Sandaracinus amylolyticus: one gene and its partner. The protein of the gene in region 1 interacts with the protein of each later gene in a pairwise test. Links are inferred from orthologs where the notes say so. Each region holds a gene or a part of one and is shown on either strand. Other genes may lie near its edges. The genes, in order: ruvC and ruvA.

The links.
Region 2: the proteins of ruvC (region 1) and ruvA interact in binary tests that used the Escherichia coli proteins (3 or more experiments, as listed by UniProt). The link is inferred for Sandaracinus amylolyticus from one-to-one orthologs.

The regions. Positions count from the first base shown.
Region 1 is NZ_CP011125.1:2,181,567-2,188,272, forward strand. Bases 2,646-5,334 are described here. They hold ruvC (crossover junction endodeoxyribonuclease RuvC), read right to left. Parts: upstream 4,399-5,334; coding sequence 3,892-4,398; downstream 2,646-3,891. Other genes in these bases: DB32_RS09200 (protein kinase domain-containing protein), read left to right, coding at 2,646-3,889; DB32_RS09210 (amidase), read left to right, coding at 4,481-5,334. Also shown: DB32_RS09185 (carboxypeptidase-like regulatory domain-containing protein), read right to left, coding at 1-818; DB32_RS09190 (matrixin family metalloprotease), read left to right, coding at 937-1,752; DB32_RS09195 (response regulator), read right to left, coding at 1,724-2,476; more of DB32_RS09200, read left to right, coding at 2,528-2,645; more of DB32_RS09210, read left to right, coding at 5,335-6,157; DB32_RS09215 (uracil-DNA glycosylase family protein), read left to right, coding at 6,159-6,706.
Region 2 is NZ_CP011125.1:7,214,575-7,221,419, reverse strand. Bases 2,808-5,635 are described here. They hold ruvA (Holliday junction branch migration protein RuvA), read left to right. Parts: upstream 2,808-3,826; coding sequence 3,827-4,444; downstream 4,445-5,635. Other genes in these bases: DB32_RS30585 (hypothetical protein), read left to right, coding at 5,565-5,635; ruvB (Holliday junction branch migration DNA helicase RuvB), read left to right, coding at 4,450-5,535; DB32_RS30600 (RNA polymerase sigma factor), read right to left, coding at 3,144-3,707; DB32_RS30605 (FecR family protein), read right to left, coding at 2,808-3,124. Also shown: DB32_RS30615 (Ig-like domain-containing domain), read right to left, coding at 1-747; DB32_RS30610 (hypothetical protein), read right to left, coding at 847-1,926; more of DB32_RS30605, read right to left, coding at 1,910-2,807; more of DB32_RS30585, read left to right, coding at 5,636-6,845. UniProt on the Escherichia coli protein: The RuvA-RuvB-RuvC complex processes Holliday junction (HJ) DNA during genetic recombination and DNA repair.

The DNA of each region.
Region 1 (6,706 bases):
ACGTCGGCGCTCGCGAGGGTGCGCGCGCCGCGACCGAGCACGACGTCGGCCTGCGGCGCGTGGCCGGGCGCGCGGTGGCACTCGACGCACACCGCGCCGGTGCCGAGCCCGCTCGCCGGCGCGCCCGCGACGTGATCGACGTGCTCGAATGCGCGCAGCTCGGTGCCCTCGTGGCACGCGACGCAGGCATCGCCCGCGATGCTCGTCGTCTCTCCGTGCGCGGCGGCGAACGCCGACGCGTCGTGGCAGCTCGCGCACTCCGCGCCGTCGCTCGTGTCGCCCGCGAGCCGCATCGCGCCGAGCGCCCACTGCTCGCGCGCGCCCCACGCGGTGCACGTGCCGCAGGGGACCGTCTCGACGCCTTCGGGCTCGCGCACGCCGCGCACGAGCCAGCGCTCGAGATCGACGTCCTCGATCCACCGCAGCACCGCGTCGGGATCGGTGCCGTGCTCCTCGTGGTACTGCGCGACGACGTGCTCGGCGCGCGGCGTCTCGTCGTGCGCGGGCACGAGCCGAATCACGATCGACGCGCTCTCGTCGACGCCGACGTCGATGCGCGTCTGCGCGTCCTCGCGGCCCGCCGCGCTCGCGCGGATCGACCGGGCGTCGCCGCGCGAGACCGAGAGCGTGAAACGGCCCTCGTCGTCGGTGCGCGTCGCCGAGCCATCGTGCGCGACGACGCGCGCGCCTGGGATCGCGCGTCCTGTGCGGGCGTCGACGACCACGCCGGTGACCTCGGCGCGGGTCGACGATCCGCAGCCCGCGATCAGCGCGATCGTGCTGATCAGGGCGGGCATCTTGCGGGTCTTTCGGACCACGGGCCGCACCCTAACACGAGGCCGAGGGCCGACCAGGAAGAAAGGAGCGCACGCCCTGGTGGAGTGCCGAAGGTGCTACGTCGAAGCGCATCCGCCGCCGCACGTTATTCTTCGACACGTGAGCTCGACCCCGACGCGGCACCGCTCGGTGCGCACGCTCGTGACGCTGGTCGCGGCGCTCGCCATCTCCGTCGGGGCTGCGGGGCGCGCACGCGCGTACGAGCGCGCGACCGTCACCGGCGACACGACGCCGCTCGCGTGGGCGCGTCGTGATCTCGGGCTCCGGATCGCCGAGGACACCTCGCGCGACCTGGCGCCGGTCGACGTGCGCGACGCGGTCCGGCGCTCGATGACGACGTGGACGCGCGCGGGCGGGTGCACGGACATCGTGCTCGTCGACCTCGGGACACCGCCCGACCTGCGCACGAACCTGCTGGGCGGGGCGCCGGACCTCGAGAACCGGGTGGTCTTCCGCGAGGACGCGTGGCCGTCCGAGCTCGGGCCCGAGACGCTCGCGATCACGACGCTGGTCTACCGCCGCAGCACCGGCGAGATCCTCGACGCGGACATCGACCTGAACGCGCTCGATCACAGCTGGTCGGTCGCGGCGGTCCCGTCGCTCGAGACCACCGATCTCGAGAACACGATCACCCACGAGGTCGGGCACCTGCTCGGCTTCGCGCACGTGGTCGACCCCGACGCGACGATGTTCGCGTCGAGCGATCCCGGCGACGTGGTGAAGCGCGACCTCGCGACCGACGACGTGACCGCGGTGTGCGAGGTCTATCCCGCGAGCCGGCGCACGCCGGGCGGGGTGGGACCGCGTCCGCCGCTGACGAGCGGGTGTGCGGTCTCGAGCGCGGGCGGAGCGGGCGTGATCCCGGTGCTGCTCGGGCTCGCGGCGCTCATCGTGCGGCGCCGCCGACGATCCTGACGAGCGCGTCGAGCAGCTCGCGCGGTCGGAACGGCTTGCGGAGCCAGCTCGCGCCGGGCGGGATCGTCCATCCGAGCTCCTCGGGGGTCGCGGCCGAGAGGAACGCGAAGACGCCGTTCGCGCCGTGCGCGCGATGGCGCGCCGCCGCGACGAGCTCGAGCCCGGTGAGCGTCGGCATCATCGCATCGACGATGATCACGTCGAAGGCGCGGTGATCGAGGAGCACGAGCGCCTCGTCGGGCGCCTCGATCACGCGCGCGTCGGCGCCGCCCATCGTGACCAGCGTGAGCTCGAGGAGGCGACGGGTCGGCGCGTCGTCGTCGAGCGCGAGCACGCTGCGGCCGACGAGCGGTCGCGCCGACGGCGTCACGAGCGGCGGCGCGGCGACCGGGGCGACGGGGCGCGACTCGTTGGCGATGCGCCGGATCGACGCGACGAGCGCGAGCGTCCGCGCGACCACGCGCGCGCAGTCGTCGTCCCGCGACGCGAGCAGCTCGACCTCGCCGGCCTCGGTGCTGAGCGCGTCGTGTCCGTGCGAGCCCGCGGTGCCGCGGAGCCGATGCGCGGCGCGGCGGATGTCCTCCCGCGCGCGCGAGTCACCGGAGGCCAGGCGATCGGCGGCCGCGCGCAGCTCCGCGGCGCGCGTCGGGAGGCCGTCTTCCATCCGCGCCCGCAGCTTCGCGAGCCGCTCTTCCAGCGAGGGCCGGGACGGATCGTCGCTCACGCGTCCATCTTGCCAGGAGTCCAGCGCTGCGGGCACGCTCGACCGCTCCCGATGTCCGGCGCGCGCCGCTCCGACCCCGACGACGACGAGCTCCCCCGGACGCAGCCGCGTCGCGCCGGCGACGTGCCGGCGCCGGAGACGACGCGCCCTCCGCGCGCGCGAGCCTGGGACGGCGTGCCCGGGCCGGGCGAGCTCGTCGCGGACACGTATCGCATCACACGCGTGCTCGGGGAGGGCGCGATGGGCGTGGTGATGCTCGCGCGCGACGAGCGCCTCGAGCGCGACGTCGCGATCAAGCTGATCCATCCCGACTACGTCGCGAGCCCCGACGCGCACGCGCGCTTCGTGGGCGAGGCGCGGACGATGGCGCGGGTGCGCCACGAGAACGTCGTCGAGATCTACACGTTCGGCGAGCACCGGGTCGCGGGAGGGCAGCGCGCGCCGTACTTCGTGATGGAGTACGTGCCGGGGATCACGCTCGACGCGCGGCGGCGCGCCCAGGGCGTGCTCTCGATCGACGAGGTGATCGGCGTGCTCGAGCAGGTGTGCCGCGGGCTCGGCGCGATCCATCGCGCGGGCGCGGTGCACCGCGATCTGAAGCCGACGAACGTGCTGATCGGTCCGGCGTTCCGCGTCGCGGTGGCGGACCTCGGGCTCGCGCGGGTGCTCGATCGGCCGCGCGACGCCGAGCGCGACACGGTGTCCGGCACGCCCGCGTACATGTCTCCCGAGATGGTGCGCGGCGACGTGGTGCCCGCGGGGATGCACCACCGCGCCGACGTCTACTCGCTCGCCGTGATGGCGCTCGAGCTGCTCACGGGGCGGCTCCCGTTCGAGACCGACGACGCGGTCGAGATGATGACGCGGCACGCGACGGAGGCGCCGCCGCGCGCGAGCGAGATCCGGCACGAGCTGCCGCGCGCCTTCGACGAGGTGCTGCTGCGCGGGATGGAGAAGGACCCGGCGCGACGCACCGCGAGCGCCGACGCGTTCCGCCGCGAGCTGCTCGAGGCGCGCGACAGCGCGAGCCAGCACGCGGGCGCGCTGCGCCTGCTCGTCGCGGACGACGACGAGGACTTCGCGGCGCTGGTGCGCGAGACCCTCGACTGGGCGTTCCCGGGCGCCGAGATCGTGGTGGCACGCGACGGAGAGCAGGCGCTGCGCGAGCTCGATCGACACCCCGCCGCCCTCGCGGTGCTCGACCTCGACATGCCGGGGCTCAACGGCATCGAGCTGACCGCGGCGATCCGCGCGACGTCGCGCTCGGAGCGCATGCCGATCCTCGTGGTGACCGCGACGGGCGGCGCGCCCGACTGGCGCCTGCTGGCGTCGCTGGGCGCCGACGGGTTCCTGGTGAAGCCGATCGACCCGATGGCGCTCGTCGCGCTCGCGCGCCGCACGCTCGCGCGTTAGCCCTAGCGCGCGCGGCGGATCGCGGGCTTGGCCATCGCGAGCATCGGGGTGCTCGCGAGGTGCGTGATCGCGATCGCGAGCGCGTCGGCGGCGTCGGCGGGGGGCACGGTGGCGAGACCGAGGGTCGCCGCGACGACGCGCCCGACCTGCGCCTTCTCGGCGGCGCCGCGCCCCGCGACGGTGCGCTTCACCAGCGCGGGCGGCCACTCGGTCAGCGGCTTGCCGTTGCGCGCCGCGGCGAGCAGCACGACGCCACGCACGTGTCCGAGCTTGATCGCGGCCGACGCGAAGCGCGCGAAGAACACGTCCTCGACGGCGATCACGTCGGGCGCGTGATCCTCGATCATCAGCTCGACCTGCTCGAAGGCGCGCGCGAGGCGATCGTGCAGCGGCGTCTTGGGGTCGAGCGAGACCACGCCCGCCGCGACGCCGCGCAGCTTCGCGCTCCGTCGCTCGACCACGCCCCAGCCGAGCTTCCGTGTGCCGGGATCGATGCCGAGGACGCGCACGGCTCGCAACGTACGGCGCGACCCCGCGCGCGAGCAACCTCGGATTGACGCTCGGGCGCGCCGTCGGCGAAGGTCGCCCGCGATGAAGTTGCCGCCGCCTCCACGCATCTCGGGTCGCGCGCTCCGCGCGCTGGTGCGCGCCACCGACGCCGATCCCGTCCGCCGTGTCGTCGCCGCGCTGATGCGTCGCGACCTGAAGATCGACGAGCTCCGCGCGCTGCCCGCGCGCGTGCGCGGTCCGATGCCGCTCACGGCGCGCCCGCTCCAGGCGCGCCTGCCGCCGAAGCGCGCGAGCGAGGACCTGCCGCTCCCGGACGTCGATCGCGCGCACGCGCCGACCGCGGCGCGCTTCACCGCGCTCTATCGCAGCGGCGCGCTCGATCCCGTCGAGGTCGCGCGACGCTGCTTCGAGGCGTCGCGCTCGCTCGCGTCGCGCGCGCCGGCGATGGATCCGCTGCTCTACCGCGACGAAGCGCGCGCGCTGCGCGACGCCGAGGCCTCCGCGAAGCGGTGGCGCGCAGGACAGCCGCTCGGCCCGCTCGACGGAGTGCCGGTGCCGGTGAAGGAAGAGGTCGACCTCGAAGGGCACGGCGCGCGCCTCGGCACCGCGCGTCCGGCGCGCACCGACGTCGTCGACGCGACGGCCGTCGCGCGGCTGCGTGCGGCGGGCGCGATCGTGATCGGCCAGACCGTCATGACCGAGTACGGCATGACGCCGCTCGGCGTGAGCGCGACGCGCGTGCTCCCGCGCAACCCGCACGACACGCGTTGCTCCGCGGGCGGCAGCTCGACGGGCTCGGCGGTCGCGGTGACGGTCGGGCTCGCGCCGGTCGCGCTCGGCAGCGACGGAGGCGGATCGATCCGCACGCCGGCGTCGTTCAACGGCATCTGGGGCATCAAGCCGACGTTCGGGCGCATCTCGCGCCGCGGCGACGGCTTCGGCGGCACCGTCGCGCACGTCGGCCCGCTCGGCGCGTCGGTGCTCGACCTCGCGCACTTCCTCCAGGCGACGAGCGGCGAAGATCCCGACGACGTGCTCACCGACGGCAACCCCGGGTTCGTGCCGGGGTTCCTCGAGGGCGCGATGAAGCGCGGGGTGCGCGGCCTGCGCATCGGCGTGATCGACGGCGAGATGGAGGACGCGCACCCCGAGGTCGCGAAGGGCTGTCGCGACGCGCTCTCCGCGCTCGAGCGCGAAGGCGCGGTGATCGTCCCGGTGCGCCTTCCGCTCGCGCGATGGGCCCCGGCGATGGGCTACCTGACGATCGGCCTCGAGACCCACGCGGCGATGATCGAAGAGCGACGCACGTCGTGGAGCGAGCTCGGCACCGACCTGCAGCTGCTGCTGCGCGTGATGAGCACGTTCGCGTCGGACGACTACCTCGACGCGCAGCAGCTGCGCGCGGGCCTCCGTCGCGACACCGCCGCGCTGCTGCGCGAGGTCGACGTGCTCGCGCTGCCGACGGCGGGGCGCACCGCGCCGGCAGTGAGCGACAGCGACGTGCTCGAGGGCATGGCCGACACCGTCGAGCTCGACGCGGCGTGCCGCTACGCGTTCCTCGGCAACCTCACCGGCCTGCCCGCCGCGAGCGCGCCGATCGGCCGCGACGCGCGCGGGATGCCGATCGGTCTCCAGATCCTCGGCGACGCGTGGGACGAGGCGACCGTGCTGCAGGTCTGCGCGCACCTCGAGCGCACCGGGATCGCGTCGGTGCCGCGCCCCGAGGTGCGCGTCGACGTGCTGCGTGCGAAGGCATGAGATGCCGACGGTCTCGCCGCTCGTCCGCATCAGCCGCGAGCTCGGCAAGAAGGTCTCGCGCCTCTCGTTCGGCGAGCCCGTGGCGTACGTCTACAACCCGCTCGAGTACGCGCGCGCGCCGCACGAGGCGTACCTCGAGCGCTACGGGAGCAAGGCGCCGCGCGAGGTGCTGATGCTCGGGATGAACCCCGGGCCGTTCGGGATGGCGCAGACCGGCGTGCCCTTCGGCGACGTGGCGATGGTGCGCGACTTCCTCGGCATCACGGGCGACGTCTCGCGCCCGAAGAAGCAGCACCCGCAGCGCCTCGTGTTGGGCTTCGCGTGCCCGCGCAGCGAGGTGAGCGGGACGCGCTTCTGGGGCTTCGCGCGCGATCGCTTCGGCACCGCGGAGCGCTTCTTCGATCGCTTCTTCGTGTGGAACTGGTGCCCGCTGGTCTTCATGGAGGCGTCGAGCCGCAACCTCACGCCCGACAAGCTGCGCGCGAGCGAGCGCGAGCCGCTCTTCGCGGCGTGCGACGAGGCGCTCGGCCGCATCGTCGAGACGCTGCG
Region 2 (6,845 bases), 5.0 Mb from region 1 along the record:
CAGGTAGACCGACGCGTCGAGCGCGTTGCCCGCGCCGTCCGTGAAGCCCGTGAGCGCGATGCGATACGTCGTGCCGTACGCGAGGCCCGAGAGCGGCGCGCGCAGCGTGCGCCCGTCGAGCCACTCGAGCGTGCCGATGGTGCCCGCGCCGCCACTGAGCGCGAGCGTCCCGACGCTGTTGTCCATCTGCTCGTCGAACGTGATCGTGAGCGCATCGACGCGCGCGCTCAGATCGGTCGCGCCCTGCGCGGGATCGCTCGACGCGACGACCGGCGGATCGGTGTCGCCCAGCTCGAACACCAGCACGTAGGGCAGGGCGAGCGTGTTGCCCGCGACGTCGGCGAAGTCGTCCTCGAGCGTCACGGTGACGCGCGCTTCGCTCGGAAGCGCCGCGCGCGGCGTGATCGTCAGCGTCGTCGAGTCGTCGCTCCACGCGAGATCGACCTCGCGCGTCTCCGCGCCGGCGCGCACCGACACCGTGCCCGCGGTCTCGTTCATCTCCTCCGAGAACGTCACGACGATCGTCGTGCTCGGAGCGACGCCGCTCGCGCCCTGCTCGGGCGAGGTCTCGGTCACGCTCGGCCGCACGGTGTCCGGCACGAAGCCGTCGACCGGTGGCGGACCCGAGTCGATCGGGGTGGGACCGGAGTCGGGCACGAGGACCGGACCTCCGTTGCCGTCGCACCCCGCGCTGATCGCGCCGAGACACGTCGTGAGAGCGAGCGCGAGCGAGATGCGGCTTCGCATGAGTCGGAATTCGCCTCCGTCCTCACTCGTGCACGCAACCGTCACGATCGGCTCACGCGTTCACACGGAACCCTCTTTTTGTCCCCAACGCGCGCGAGATCATTCGGGACGTACTTCGAACCCGAGCGTGATCGAGAGCTGCCCGTCGCCGACGCGGGCCACGGTTTCGCCCGTGGATCCCAGCGTTCCGTAGAGCGGGAGCGTGATCCACGCGAGCTCGATCCCCACGTGCAGGTACGCCGATGCGACGATGTGCAGCGAGATGTGCGTCGCGGTGACGACCCCGAGGAGCGGCCCGTTCTGCTCCGCACCACCGATGCCGCGCTCGCCCTCGCCGACCATCCAGCCGTAGCCTGCGCGTCCGCCGAGGCCGAAGTCCGCGTGGTGCAGACCGAACGGCACGCGGAGCGCGAGCAGCGCGTTCGCCCACGCCACCGTCATCCGCACGAGCCCAGTCTCGCCGACTGTCACCGAGCCCTGCTCGCCGCGCACGTCGATGCTCATCGCGAGCGGCGCGTAGAGCTCGAGATCGACGCCGAGCCCACCCCCGCCCGAGAAGTGCAGCGGATCGCCGGACACGCGCCCCACGCCGATCGCGCGCACGCCGAACGGACGCGCGCGCGGCCGCTCCGGCGGCGTCTCCTCGACGCGCACCACCTCCGCGCCGGGCAACCGTCCGCGCGCGATCGCGAGCGCCACCGCGCGCGCCTCGTCACCGCCGTGCGCGCCGACCTCGACCACCTCGGGATCGCGCCGCATCCCGAGCTCGATCCAGCTCGCCGCGAGCAGCTCGGCGAGCGCGAGCGCGACCAGGCGGGAGCGCCCCGACTCGGGCGACGCCGCGAGATCGATCGAGCGCTCGAGGTGCTTGGCGGTGAGCGGCTCGTCGACGGCGAGCGACACGCGCGTGCCGTCGGCGTCGGTGCACGTCGCGCGCACCCGGCTCGCTTCGGGATCGGTCGGAAGCGCGTCGAGATCCGCGTCCGCGCCGAGCTCGACGCCGAGGATGCGATGCACGACCTCGGGATCGATCCCGGCGCACGCCTCGACCTCCAGCGCGACGCGTGGGCCGGTGATCGTGCTGGTGTCCTGCGCTCGTGCGGCGAGAGGGATCGAGAGCGCGCACACGATCGCGATGATCGTGCTGCGAGCGAGCGTCGCGCTACTCGATGCCTCCATAGCGCCGCACGGCGCTCGCGCGGAGCCCGTGTGGATGCAGGCGAAGGTACTCCAGCGCGCGTTCGCGCGCCTGTTCTGCGTCACCGGCGCGGTGCCACGCCTCGACCTCGCGCGCGAGCGCGTCCTGCGCGAGCGAGCCGTCGGGCGCCATCGCGCGACACTGCGCGAACGCCGCGGCGGCGTCGCTCGGACGCCCGAGCTGCTGCAGGAGCACGCGGCCCAGCGTGAACGCGACCATCGGCGCGCGCGGATCACCGCGGCCCACGGCGAGCGCGCGGCGCAGGTACGCGAGCGACTCGCTCGGATGTCCCGAGAGGCGCGCCACGTCGGCGGCCTGCATGAGCGCCTCGAGATCCCGCGACGGCAGCACCGACGAGTCGGCGAGCAGGAGCCCGTAGCCTTCGTCGAAGCGGCCCTGCTCGGCGAGCGCGCGCCACTCCGCGAGCTCGACCTCCGGCGCGAGCTCGGGCTCTTCGTCCGTCGGCTCGACGCGCTCGACGGCGCGCGCGCGACGATCGCGCGGACGCGGCGCCGGCTCGTGCGCGGGCTCGTCGACGACGATCGCCCTCGCGATCTCTTCCGCCTCGACGACCGGCGCGGGCGCGCTCGTCGGCTCGCTCGCGACCGTGACCGTCGCCATCGCGCGCGGGAACGCGTCGCTCTCGCCCGCGCCCAGCACTGCGCTCCCGTCGGGCTCCCACGAGACCTGCACGCGCCCGCGCTCGACCTCGACGCTCGCGCCCGCGCCCTCGCGCCGCACCGTGAACACGGTCCCGAGCACCGTCACGACGACCTCGCCCGCGCGCACGCGGAAGCGACGCGGCAGCCCGGGCGTGACCTCGAAGCGACCACCGCCGCGCACCACGTCCACGACGATCTCGTCGTCTCGCACCGACGCGACCACGAGCTCCGAGCTCGCGTCGAGCGGCGTCGCCACCGAGCCCTCGGCAAAGCGGAGCACACCGTGCCCCTCGCCCGGCGTGGCGTGCGCGATCGCGCCGGGCTCGTGCGTCGCGGCTGGCGTGTGTCGCACGCCGAGGATCAGCAGGAACCCCGCGGCGAACGCGACCACGCCCGCACCCAGCGCGCCGCGCGCGAGCGTGCGACGACGCTGCCGCGCGCTCGCACGTTCCGCGAGATGCGCGGCCCTCGCCGCGTCCCACTCGATGCTCACGTGCTGCTTCGCCGCACGCGTCATCTGCCGAAGCGTCGCGCGCTCAGACATCGCCCAGCTCTCCCCCCATGACCGCGTGCGCCGCCGCGATCCGCCGCTTGACCGTCGCGAGCGAGCACCCGCAGAGCTCGGCCACTCGCTCGAGCTGTTCCCCTTCGAGGTGTCGCAATGTCCAAGCGAGCCGCTCTTCGGTCGGCAAGGTGTCGAGCATCCGATACAGATCCGCGATCATCACGCGCTCCGCGGACGAGGCGGTCTCGTCCACGATCTCTCCGTAGTCCGCGCCCTCGTCCACGCCGAGGAAGCGCATCATCCGTCGCTTGCGCAGCACTCGACGTGCCTTACGCACCGTCAGCGTGCCCAACCAGGCCTTCGCCGCGCCGGGATCGCGCAGCCGCTCCATCCCGCGCACCGCGTCCAGGAAGACGTCCTGCACGAGGTCGTCGACGTCCTCGGGCCGCCCGAGGATGCGCATCCCGATCCACGCGACGTAGCGGCCGTACGCCCGGAACGCCGACGCGAGATCCACCGGCGCCACCACGGGCAGCCGGCCCGAGACGTCCGCCGGGATCTCTCCCGAGGCCTTCGCGCCCTCGTGCGACTCCACGACGGGATCGCTAGGGCTGATCAGGCGCAGACGCCGCGGTGTCTCCCGGCTCACACCGTAGTTGTGTCCCGGCTCCCCTCGGACGGCTCACATGATCGTCTGCGTGGTACTGTCCGCGCGTGATCGGGCGTCTTCGCGGGCAGATCGTGGATCGGGGGGTCGACGGAACGGTGGTCCTCGACGTCGCGGGCGTCGGGTACGAGGTGTCGGTGCCGCTCGGCGCGCTGGGGCGCCTCCCCACTCCGCCCGAAGCCGTGACGCTGCACGTCCACACCCACGTGCGCGAGGACGCGATCGCGCTGTTCGGGTTCGCCACACCCGAGGATCGCGCGGCGTTCCGCACGCTGATGACGGTCTCGTCGATCGGCCCGAAGCTCGCGCTCGCGGTGCTCTCGCACCTCGACGCGCGTGGCCTCGCCGACGCCGTCGCGCGCCAAGATCCCAGTCGTTTCAAGGGGATCCCCGGGGTCGGCAAGAAGATCGCGGACCGCCTGGTGCTCGAGCTGCGCGACAAGCTCGGGTTCGTCACCGCGGGCTCGTCGTCGGGCAGCGTCGGCGCGCCGATCGCGATGCCGATCCCGATCCCGAGCGGCCCGCTGGGCCAGGTCGCGTCGGCGCTGGTCTCGATGGGCTTCAAGCCCGGCGAGGCGGAGCGCGCGGTCGCCGCGATCACGCCGGGCGCCGACGGCAAGTCGGTGGACGTGCTGCTGCGCGAAGCGCTCTCGTCGCTGGGTTGACGTCGATGGCGACCAAGAAGAAGACGCCCAAGTCCGCTCGAAGCAGCGAGTCGAGCGCGAGCGAGGTCGAGCGCCCGCAGAACCTGCTCGAGGCCGCGCCCGCCGGGGACGAGGAGAGCCGCCTCGACGCGAGCCTGCGCCCGACGCGCTTCGAGGAGTTCGTCGGCCAGCCGAAGCTCGTCGAGAACCTGCGCGTCTACGTGCACGCCGCGCGCGCCCGCGGCGGCCCGCTCGACCACACGCTGTTCTTCGGCCCGCCCGGCCTCGGCAAGACGACGCTCGCGAACATCCTCGCGGCCGAGCTCGGCGTGACGCTGCACCTCGCGCACGGCCCGGCGATCGAGCACAAGGGCCAGCTCGCGGCGCTGCTCACGAAGCTCGGCGAGCGCGACGTGCTCTTCATCGACGAGATCCATCGTCTCTCGTCGGTCGTCGAAGAGAACCTCTACACGGCGATGGAGGACTTCCGCATCGACGTCGTGCACGGCGACGGACCGATGGCGAACACGCTGCAGATCCCGATCGCGCCGTTCACGCTCGTCGGCGCGACGACGCGCACCGGGCTGCTCACGGGGCCGTTGCTCTCGCGCTTCGGCATCGAGGCGCGCCTCGACTACTACGACCCGTCCGATCTCGCGCGCATCGTGCGGCGCAGCGCGGGGATCCTCGACGTGCGCATCGTCGAGGAGGCGTGCCTCGAGATCGCGCGACGCGCGCGCGGCACGCCGCGCATCGCGAACCGCCTGCTCCGTCGTGCGCGCGACTTCGCGGAGGTGCTCGGCGACGGCAAGCTCGACGCGAAGACCGCGCGCGCCGCGCTCGAGCGCCTCGAGGTCGACGAGCTCGGGCTGGACGAGATGAACCGCCGATTCCTGCGCGCGATCATCGAGTTCTACGGCGGTGGACCGGTGGGGATCGAAGCGCTCGCGGCGACGCTGAGCGAGCCGCGCGACACGCTCGAGGACGTGATCGAGCCGTACCTGCTCCAGAACGGGTTCCTCGCGCGCACCGCGCGCGGGCGCATGGCCACCGAGCGCGCGTTCGAGCACCTCGGCCTCAAGGCCAAGAAGAAGCAGGGCACGTTGTTCTGATCTCGCAGCGCGTCGCACGAGGAGGATCGATGACGACGACGAACGCGAAGCGACCGACCGTGCAGCGCATGGTGCTCTTCAAGCACGGCGTCGCGCACGTCGAGCGCGGCGGGCCGTGCGAGGGATCCTTCGAGCTCTCCTTCGAGCGCGAGGAGATGAAGGACGTGCTCAAGTCGCTCGCGGTGTGGGTCGCCGCGGGTGACGCGCGTCCCACCGCGATCGCGTTCGACAAGCCCGACGATCCCGAGCGCGCGCTCGCGGCGCGCGGGCTCGTCCTGCCGCCCGAGGAGAGCTTCTCCGCGCTGCTCACCGCGTTCCGCGGTCGTCGGGTCAGCGTGAAGGAGGACCAGACCACGATCACCGGCGAGGTGATCGGCCTCGAGATGCGCCGCGTCGATCAGGGCGTGCGACCGCTCGTCGCGCTGCGGGTCGAGCGCGGCGCGATCCGCGTCGTCGATCTCGAGCGCGTGCGCGAGGTGCTCCTCGACGATCCCGTCGCGGCCGCGGATCTCGAACTGCTGCTCGACCGACGTCGCGCCGCGTCGAGCCACGAGCGTCGCTCGGTGCGCATCGGCGTCGACGGACGCGCCGACGATCTGCGCGTCTCGTACGTCGTGCCCGCGCCGGTGTGGCGCGTGTCCTATCGCATCGTCGCCGCCGCGACGGAGACCGTCGTCTCCGCGTGGGCGATCGTGCACAACCCGCTCGACGAGGACGTCGAGGACGTCGCGCTCACGCTCACGACGGGACAGCCGATCTCGTTCGACATCGATCTCTACCGACCGAAGACCGTGCAGCGCGTGGTCGTCGAGGAGAGCTCGCGCGCGGCGTCCGCGCCCACGCAGTACGAGCGCGCGCCGCGCGTCGCCAAGGCGCTCGCCCCGGCCGCGGCGCCCGCCGGGTTCGGTGGCCCGCCGGCCGCGCCGATGATGGCCGCGGTGGCCGCGCCTCCTCCTCCGCCGCAGCCGGGCATGCCCGCGCAGGCGATGTTCCAGGCCGCCGACGGCGCCGCGCTGCTCGAGGATCGCGGCGAGCTCTTCGAGTACCGCATCGCGCAGCCGATCACGCTTCCGCGCGGCGGCTCCGCGCTCGCGCCGCTGCTCGCGGCTCCGGCGGAGGCGCGCAAGGAGCGCATCTGGCGCGCGGGCACGCCTCCGACGCCCGACCTCGTGCTCTCGTTCGACAACCACACCGGCGCGGTGCTCGAAGAAGGCCCCGCGGTGATCTACGACGAGGGCGTGTACGCGGGCGAAGCGATGGTCCCGTACACGGTGCGCGGCGCCTCGGTGAAGCTCGCGTACGCGAAGGAT